Regions from separate parts of the Erwinia sp. Eh17-17 genome, predicted to be linked through region 2. Evidence: predicted binding sites of a transcription regulator. Region 2 holds the regulator's gene; the other holds the start of a gene.
What was found. The regulator LexA, encoded in region 2, represses DNA repair genes until DNA is damaged. The targets are predictions, from matches to a motif close to TNCTGTATGTACATACAGNA.
Positions count from the first base shown of each region.

Region 1: ABEH87_RS07085 (DNA translocase FtsK 4TM domain-containing protein) is a predicted target of LexA. The motif match lies at 2,070-2,089, and genes of this name have one in related genera.

Region 1 covers NZ_JBDFQT010000002.1:369,166-372,585, reverse strand. Annotated here, with positions in the region: gene trxB (thioredoxin-disulfide reductase) at 43-1,008, opposite strand; gene lrp (leucine-responsive transcriptional regulator Lrp) at 1,537-2,031, shown strand; gene ABEH87_RS07085 (DNA translocase FtsK 4TM domain-containing protein) at 2,151-3,420, shown strand, end outside.
Region 2 covers NZ_JBDFQT010000014.1:38,628-42,047, forward strand. Annotated here, with positions in the region: gene plsB (glycerol-3-phosphate 1-O-acyltransferase PlsB) at 1-925, opposite strand, end outside; gene ABEH87_RS20965 (diacylglycerol kinase) at 1,053-1,421, shown strand; gene lexA (transcriptional repressor LexA) at 1,528-2,136, shown strand; gene dinF (MATE family efflux transporter DinF) at 2,220-3,420, shown strand, end outside.

The DNA of each region.
Region 1 (3,420 bases), on a different contig from region 2:
TGGTCGTCGCCTCAGGCAAGATTAGCTCAGAATTTTAACAACTTACTGATTGTTTTTAACTAAACCATCCAGATAACGCTCAGCGTCCAGTGCGGCCATACAGCCCGTACCTGCGGAGGTGATGGCCTGACGGTAGATGTGGTCCATCACATCGCCAGCGGCGAAGACGCCTGGGATGCTGGTCTGAGTCGCATTACCCTGCAGGCCTGACTGTACCTTGATATAGCCATTTTCCAGCGCCAGCTGACCGTTAAAAATCGCGGTATTCGGGCTGTGGCCAATCGCCACAAACAGACCGGCGACATCCAGAGTTTTCGTCTGGTCGTCTTTGGTAGAGCGCAGACGCAGAGAACTGACACCCATCTGGTCGCCCAGTACTTCATCCAGGGTATGGTCAGTGTGCAGCACGATATTGCCGTTTTTCACTTTTTCGTTCAGGCGATCAATCAGGATTTTTTCTGCACGGAAGCTGTCACGGCGGTGAATAAGATGCACTTCAGCAGCAATGTTCGCCAGGTAGAGTGCTTCTTCAACCGCAGTATTACCGCCGCCAATCACAGCGACCTTCTGGTTACGGTAGAAGAAACCGTCACAGGTGGCGCAGGCTGATACACCGCGACCTTTGAACTCTTCTTCTGAAGGCAGGCCGAGATAACGTGCCGAGGCACCGGTAGCAATAATCAGTGCATCCGCCGTGTATTCACCTTCGTCACCGGTCAGGCGGAACGGACGGTTCTGCAAATCAACACTGTGGATATGATCGAAAATGATCTCAGTATTAAATTTTACCGCATGTTCGTGCATACGTTCCATCAGCAGTGGCCCGGTCAGCTCGTTGGCATCTCCCGGCCAGTTTTCCACGTCAGTGGTGGTGGTCAGCTGACCGCCTTTTTCCAGACCGGTGATCAGCACCGGATTCAGGTTAGCGCGGGCGGCGTACACGGCGGCAGTATAGCCAGCCGGACCCGAACCCAGAATCAGTAACTTACTGTGTTTAGCCGTACCCATGAGACCCTCATTAATTAACTGGCAAACAGATACCCGGATTGTAGGGAATTTGGCGGGGCAAAAAAAGGTTTCTGCGATTTTGTTAACAATTAATGAAAAAGGTTTTACCAATCGTCGGTTGAAGAGGGAAATAGCAAGAGGATAAAAAGGCACTTCGTGCGAATTTTCAGGGATTTTATCGATAAAATTGTCATTTAAAAACAGTCAGACAGCCTCTGCTTTGGCATGTTGTACTGATTTTATTTGTTTTGCTTTGACAATCGGCTGCGCTTTTGCGAAAACATTATGGGAAGCAGAGTATCTCTGAAAGCGCAAGGCAGGGTTTCATCCCGAATTTTGCGTTTATCACCGGATTTACTCAGTCTGTTATTTGGAATGACGCATGGTGTGGACAGACAACATGCGTCATGCAGATGGTGCGTTTAATCTCGCGACAGGCTCGATGTCTTCACTTAGATCAACCCTGTTACATTGATCTCGTTCAGGGTATGGCAGGTAAAGGGAAGGATTTTAAGAGAGACAATAATAATGGTAGACAATAAAAAACGACCGGGTAAAGACCTCGACAGAATCGACCGCAATATCCTGAATGAGTTGCAGAAGGATGGACGAATTTCGAACGTTGAACTCTCTAAGCGTGTGGGGTTATCACCGACGCCGTGCCTTGAGCGCGTTCGCCGTCTGGAGCGACAGGGCTTTATTCTCGGTTACACTGCGCAGTTGAACCCGCACTATCTGGATGCATCGTTACTGGTATTCGTTGAGATTACTCTGAATCGTGGTGCGCCGGATGTGTTTGAGCAATTTAACGCCGCTGTGCAAAAACTTGAGGAAACTCAAGAGTGTCACCTTGTTTCCGGTGATTTTGACTATCTGCTGAAAACGCGCGTTCCAGATATGTCTGCCTACCGTAAATTGCTCGGTGAAACCTTGCTACGTCTGCCGGGTGTGAACGATACCCGTACCTACGTGGTGATGGAAGAAGTGAAACAAAGTAACCGGTTAGTAATTAAAACCCGGTAACACAGGGCAGGTGCAAAACCTGTTAGTTTTCGGTACACTCCTGTGAATTCATACAGGTCAAGCGCCGGGCATGCCCGGCGCTGTTACCTTCATAGTTTACGGGCACCTGGAGAGTACTCTTGAGCCAGGAATACACAGAAGATAAAGACGTTTCGTTACAACCGTTAAGCAGTGGGCGTCGCCTGCTCGAAGCACTGTTGATTGTTGTTGCTCTTTTCGCCATCTATCTGATGGTGGCGCTGGTGAGCTTCAACCCTTCCGATCCCAGCTGGTCACAAACCGCCTGGCACGAGCCTATCCACAATATTGGTGGTGGGGTGGGGGCCTGGCTTGCCGATACGCTATTCTTCATTTTTGGCGTGATGGCGTACGCCCTTCCTCCGGTGATTTTAGGTTTGTGCTGGATCACCTTCAGCCAGCGCCATGTCCAGGACTACGTCGACTATTTTGCTGTGGCGTTACGCATGATTGGCGTCCTGGCCCTGGTCGTGACGTCCTGTGGTCTCGCTGCACTGAATGCCGATGATATCTGGTATTTCGCATCGGGCGGCGTGATTGGCAGCCTGTTAAGCAATGCGATGGCGCCGTATTTCAGCGGTCCGGGCGGCACGCTGACGCTGCTGTGTATCTGGGCGGCAGGGCTGACGCTCTACACTGGCTGGTCATGGCTGACGATTGCGGAAAAAATTGGCGGTGTGGTGATGGGGGTCCTGACCTTTGCCAGCAACCGCTCACGCGCCGATGAAAAATGGCACGAAGAAGACGAATACGATGAAGACGTTGACGCGCCGGTAGTCAAACGCGCCGTGGCTCCAGCGTCGCACGATGATGATGACGTCCTCCTGACCCGTCCGCAGCCGTTGTATGCGGAAGATGAAGAGGACGATCCGCTACTGGCTAAACCGGCCCTCAGCCCGGCGGCGTCCGTCGCACAGCCTGCCGCTGTCGCCGTTGCGTCTGCACAGCCCGCCGCTGTTGCGGTTGCGCCCGCTCAGGCCGCCTCTGCTGCGGCTGAACTCCAGCCCGCCGTGCCGGTCGCTGCACCGCAGCCGTCGCTGTACCGTTTTGAAGTTCCCGCTGAAGTCCAGACGCCAGCACCTTCGGTGCCGGTGGATGAAGATGACGGGCCGAAAATGGGCAACTGGCAGGAGACATCGTCGGCATCGCCATTTGATTTTTCTACGCCTCACGCTTCTCATCCGGCCTCTGTGGCGGCGGCTGCGACAGGAGCCGCTATTGGTGCGGTGGCACAGTCAGCCAGCAGTAATACACCCTTTATGCCGGGCTTTACCGCCACCAGCGGGGAGGATCTCAACCCGCAGGTTAAGCAGGGGATTGGGCCTGAACTGCCGCGTCCGAATCCGGTCAAGCTACCTACTCGCCGCGAAC
Region 2 (3,420 bases):
TGCGATGGCAGGGAACATAGACGATTTCATGACCGTCCTGTGCCAGCTGGCGCACGCGTTCACCGCCGTTGACGTTGATCCCCTGGTACAATTTGCTCCAGGTCCAGCCCATGATGCGGTCGGTAAGACGAATCGCTTCGTAGGAGAAGTCGGCGGCGATCTCTTCCATCAGCTCAACGGCATTCTGCTGGGCTTTTTCAATGGAGATTTTCTTGCTGCGCGCTTCATCATCGACCGCTTTGGCGATCGCTTTGGACTGTAACAGTTTATTGAACAGATCCTGACGGACCGGCAGACGAGGGCCGACAGCCGCCAGACGTTGACGGGCAAAGTGCATACGCGCCACGCGGGCCAGCTTCTGCGCAATAATCTTATCCGTACCGTGCTCCGTGGCCATATGGCGCAGTGAGACCATCGGAGAGAAGCGCACAAAGCTGTCACGACCCAGCCAGATCACCGCAAAGAACTTCTGGATGCCGTTGAGCATCCGCAGGTGCGGCTGTTCGTCACCCTGAACCTCGCGACCGGGCGCACGGCCAAACATCACCGAGACCGGGACCATCTGCACATCCAGTTCAGGATGATTACGGTGCAGGTCCAGATATTCGTGGAACAGTTTGACCGACTGCACGTTCGGGACAAAATAGGGAAACACGCGCGGGCCATCATGGATAAACACATGACGTGGCAATACCGTACCGTCGATCTCCAGCGGTTCCAGAGGATCGGGAAGGTCTTCTTTGCGGCACTGCTCACGAAGCGCGAGGAGATCGGCCTTTGAATCATAAGGCAGCACATACATAATAGGGCGCGACGTATCAAGCCCGAGTTCGGCAACCGGTTCAGACGGGATTGCCTTACTTTTTACCAGAAATTTAACTGGTAGATTCAATAAGTTATAATATAATTTACGCCAACCTGACATAGACAACATGAAGCCTCTTGTTAGCAAAGCGCCGCAAGCATACCAGAAAGCGCCAACAGAATCTGTGGTGTTGAAAAACCTGTAGTTCCACTCATTGACGTTAAACTTCTCAAAGGGTTCCCTGATTATGGCAAATAATGTCACCGGACTGACTCGAATCGTAAAAGCTGCCGGATACTCGTGGCAAGGCCTTCGCGCCGCGTGGCAGCATGAAGCGGCTTTCCGCCAGGAAGCGGTTGCTGTAATTATTGCCATAGCCGTGGCCTGCTGGCTGGACGTCGATGCCATTACGCGGGTGCTGTTAATTGGCTCGGTGGTGATGATTATTATTGTAGAAATATTAAACAGCGCCGTCGAAGCGGTGGTTGACCGCATCGGCAGTGAAATTCACCCTCTGGCCGGACGGGCAAAAGATATGGCCTCCGCCGCCGTGCTGTTAACTATCTTGCTGGCAATTTTTGTCTGGATCATGCTGTTAGTGCCACATTTGCGATGAATTTTCCAAAAATCGCGACAAACGGCATTTCGCCCAAGTTTAGGTTTTCAATGTCTAAATACCTGTATATACTCACAGTCGACTGTATAAACAACCAGGGGGCGGGATGAAAGCACTAACGGCAAGGCAGCAGCAGGTTTACGACCTGATTCGCGACCATATTAATCAAACTGGTATGCCACCGACGCGCGCAGAGATCGCCACGCAGCTTGGTTTCCGTTCCCCGAATGCGGCTGAAGAACACCTGAAGGCCTTAGCGCGTAAAGGCGTGATTGAGATCGTCTCCGGCGCGTCTCGCGGTATCCGTTTGATGATGGAAGAAGAAGAAGGTCTTCCATTGATTGGTCGGGTCGCAGCGGGTGAACCCCTGCTGGCAGAGCAGCATATCGAAGGCCACTATAAGGTTGACCCTGACCTGTTTAAACCGGGTGCCGATTTCCTGCTGCGCGTTAGCGGCATGTCGATGAAAGATATCGGCATTATGGACGGTGACCTGTTAGCGGTACACAAAACGGAAGAGGTGCGCAACGGCCAGGTCGTAGTGGCGCGCATTGACGACGAAGTGACGGTAAAACGCCTGAAAAGGCAGGGTAACACGGTGCAACTGCTGCCGGAAAACCCGGATTTCAAACCTATCATCGTTGACCTGCGTCAGCAGACGCTGACCATCGAAGGTCTTGCCGTCGGCGTGATACGAAACGGCAACTGGCTGTAAACGTTACTCCCCGCTAAATTATGCGCGCCGCACCTGCGGCGCGTATTAATATCCGTTGTTGGTTTTAACCATGATGGACTGTGATGAAACTGCTTACCTCTGCGGATAAAAACCTCTGGCGGCTGGCGCTGCCCATGATCCTGTCTAATATCACCGTGCCGCTTCTCGGCCTGGTGGATACTGCTGTTATCGGCCATCTCGACAGCCCGACTTATCTGGGCGGCGTCGCCATTGGCACTACCATCACCAGCTTCCTGTTTATGCTGCTGCTGTTTTTACGTATGAGCACAACCGGGCTGACGGCGCAGGCTTTTGGTGCCAATGACCGGCAGGCACTGGCCCGTGGGCTGATGCAGCCGCTGCTGCTGGCGCTATGCGCAGGACTGCTGTTTATTCTGTTTAAACAGCCGCTCACTCATCTGGCACTGAGCGTAACGGGCGGAAGCGATGATGTCCTGCACCAGGCCGCGCTGTTTATGCAGGTACGCTGGCTCAGTGCGCCGGCGACGCTGGCAAATCTGGTACTGCTGGGCTGGCTGCTCGGCGTGCAGTACGCCCGGGCCCCGGTGATCCTGCTGGTGGTCGGCAACCTGGTGAACATCCTGCTCGATCTGTGGTTCGTGATTGGCCTGAAGTGGGGCGTACAGGGGGCTGCGGCGGCTACTGCCATCGCTGAGTATGTCAGCCTGATTGTCGGCCTGCTGCTGGTGTGGCGGGTCATGGTGCTGCGCGGTCTGTCACTCCGGCTGATGCTCGGAGCCTGGCGCGGAGACCTCGGGCGCCTGCTGCGCCTCAACCGCGATATCATGCTGCGTTCACTGTTGCTGCAAATCTGTTTCGCATCACTGACCATTTTTGGTGCGCGGCTGGGCAACGATATTGTGGCGGTCAATGCCGTGCTGCTGATGTTTCTTACCTTTACCGCCTATGCGCTGGACGGCTTTGCCTATGCGGTCGAAGCCTGCTCTGGCGAAGCCTACGGGGCGCGCAACAGCCAGCAGCTTCTCAGCGTCTGGCATGCCGCCTGTCGACAGGCGCTGGCGGTGGCGCTGGGTTTTTCACTGCTCTATGCCCTGTGGGGCGCACAGATTGTCGCGCTGTTGACTTCCCTTGCGCCGCTGCGCCAGCTTGCCGATCAGTATTTAGGCTGGCAGGTGCTGATGCCGCTGGCAGGCGTCGGCTGTTACTTACTGGATGGGATGTTCATTGGTGCCACCCGCGCCAGTGAAATGCGTAACAGCATGGCTATTGCAGCACTCGGCTTTGGGCTCACGCTGTGCAGCG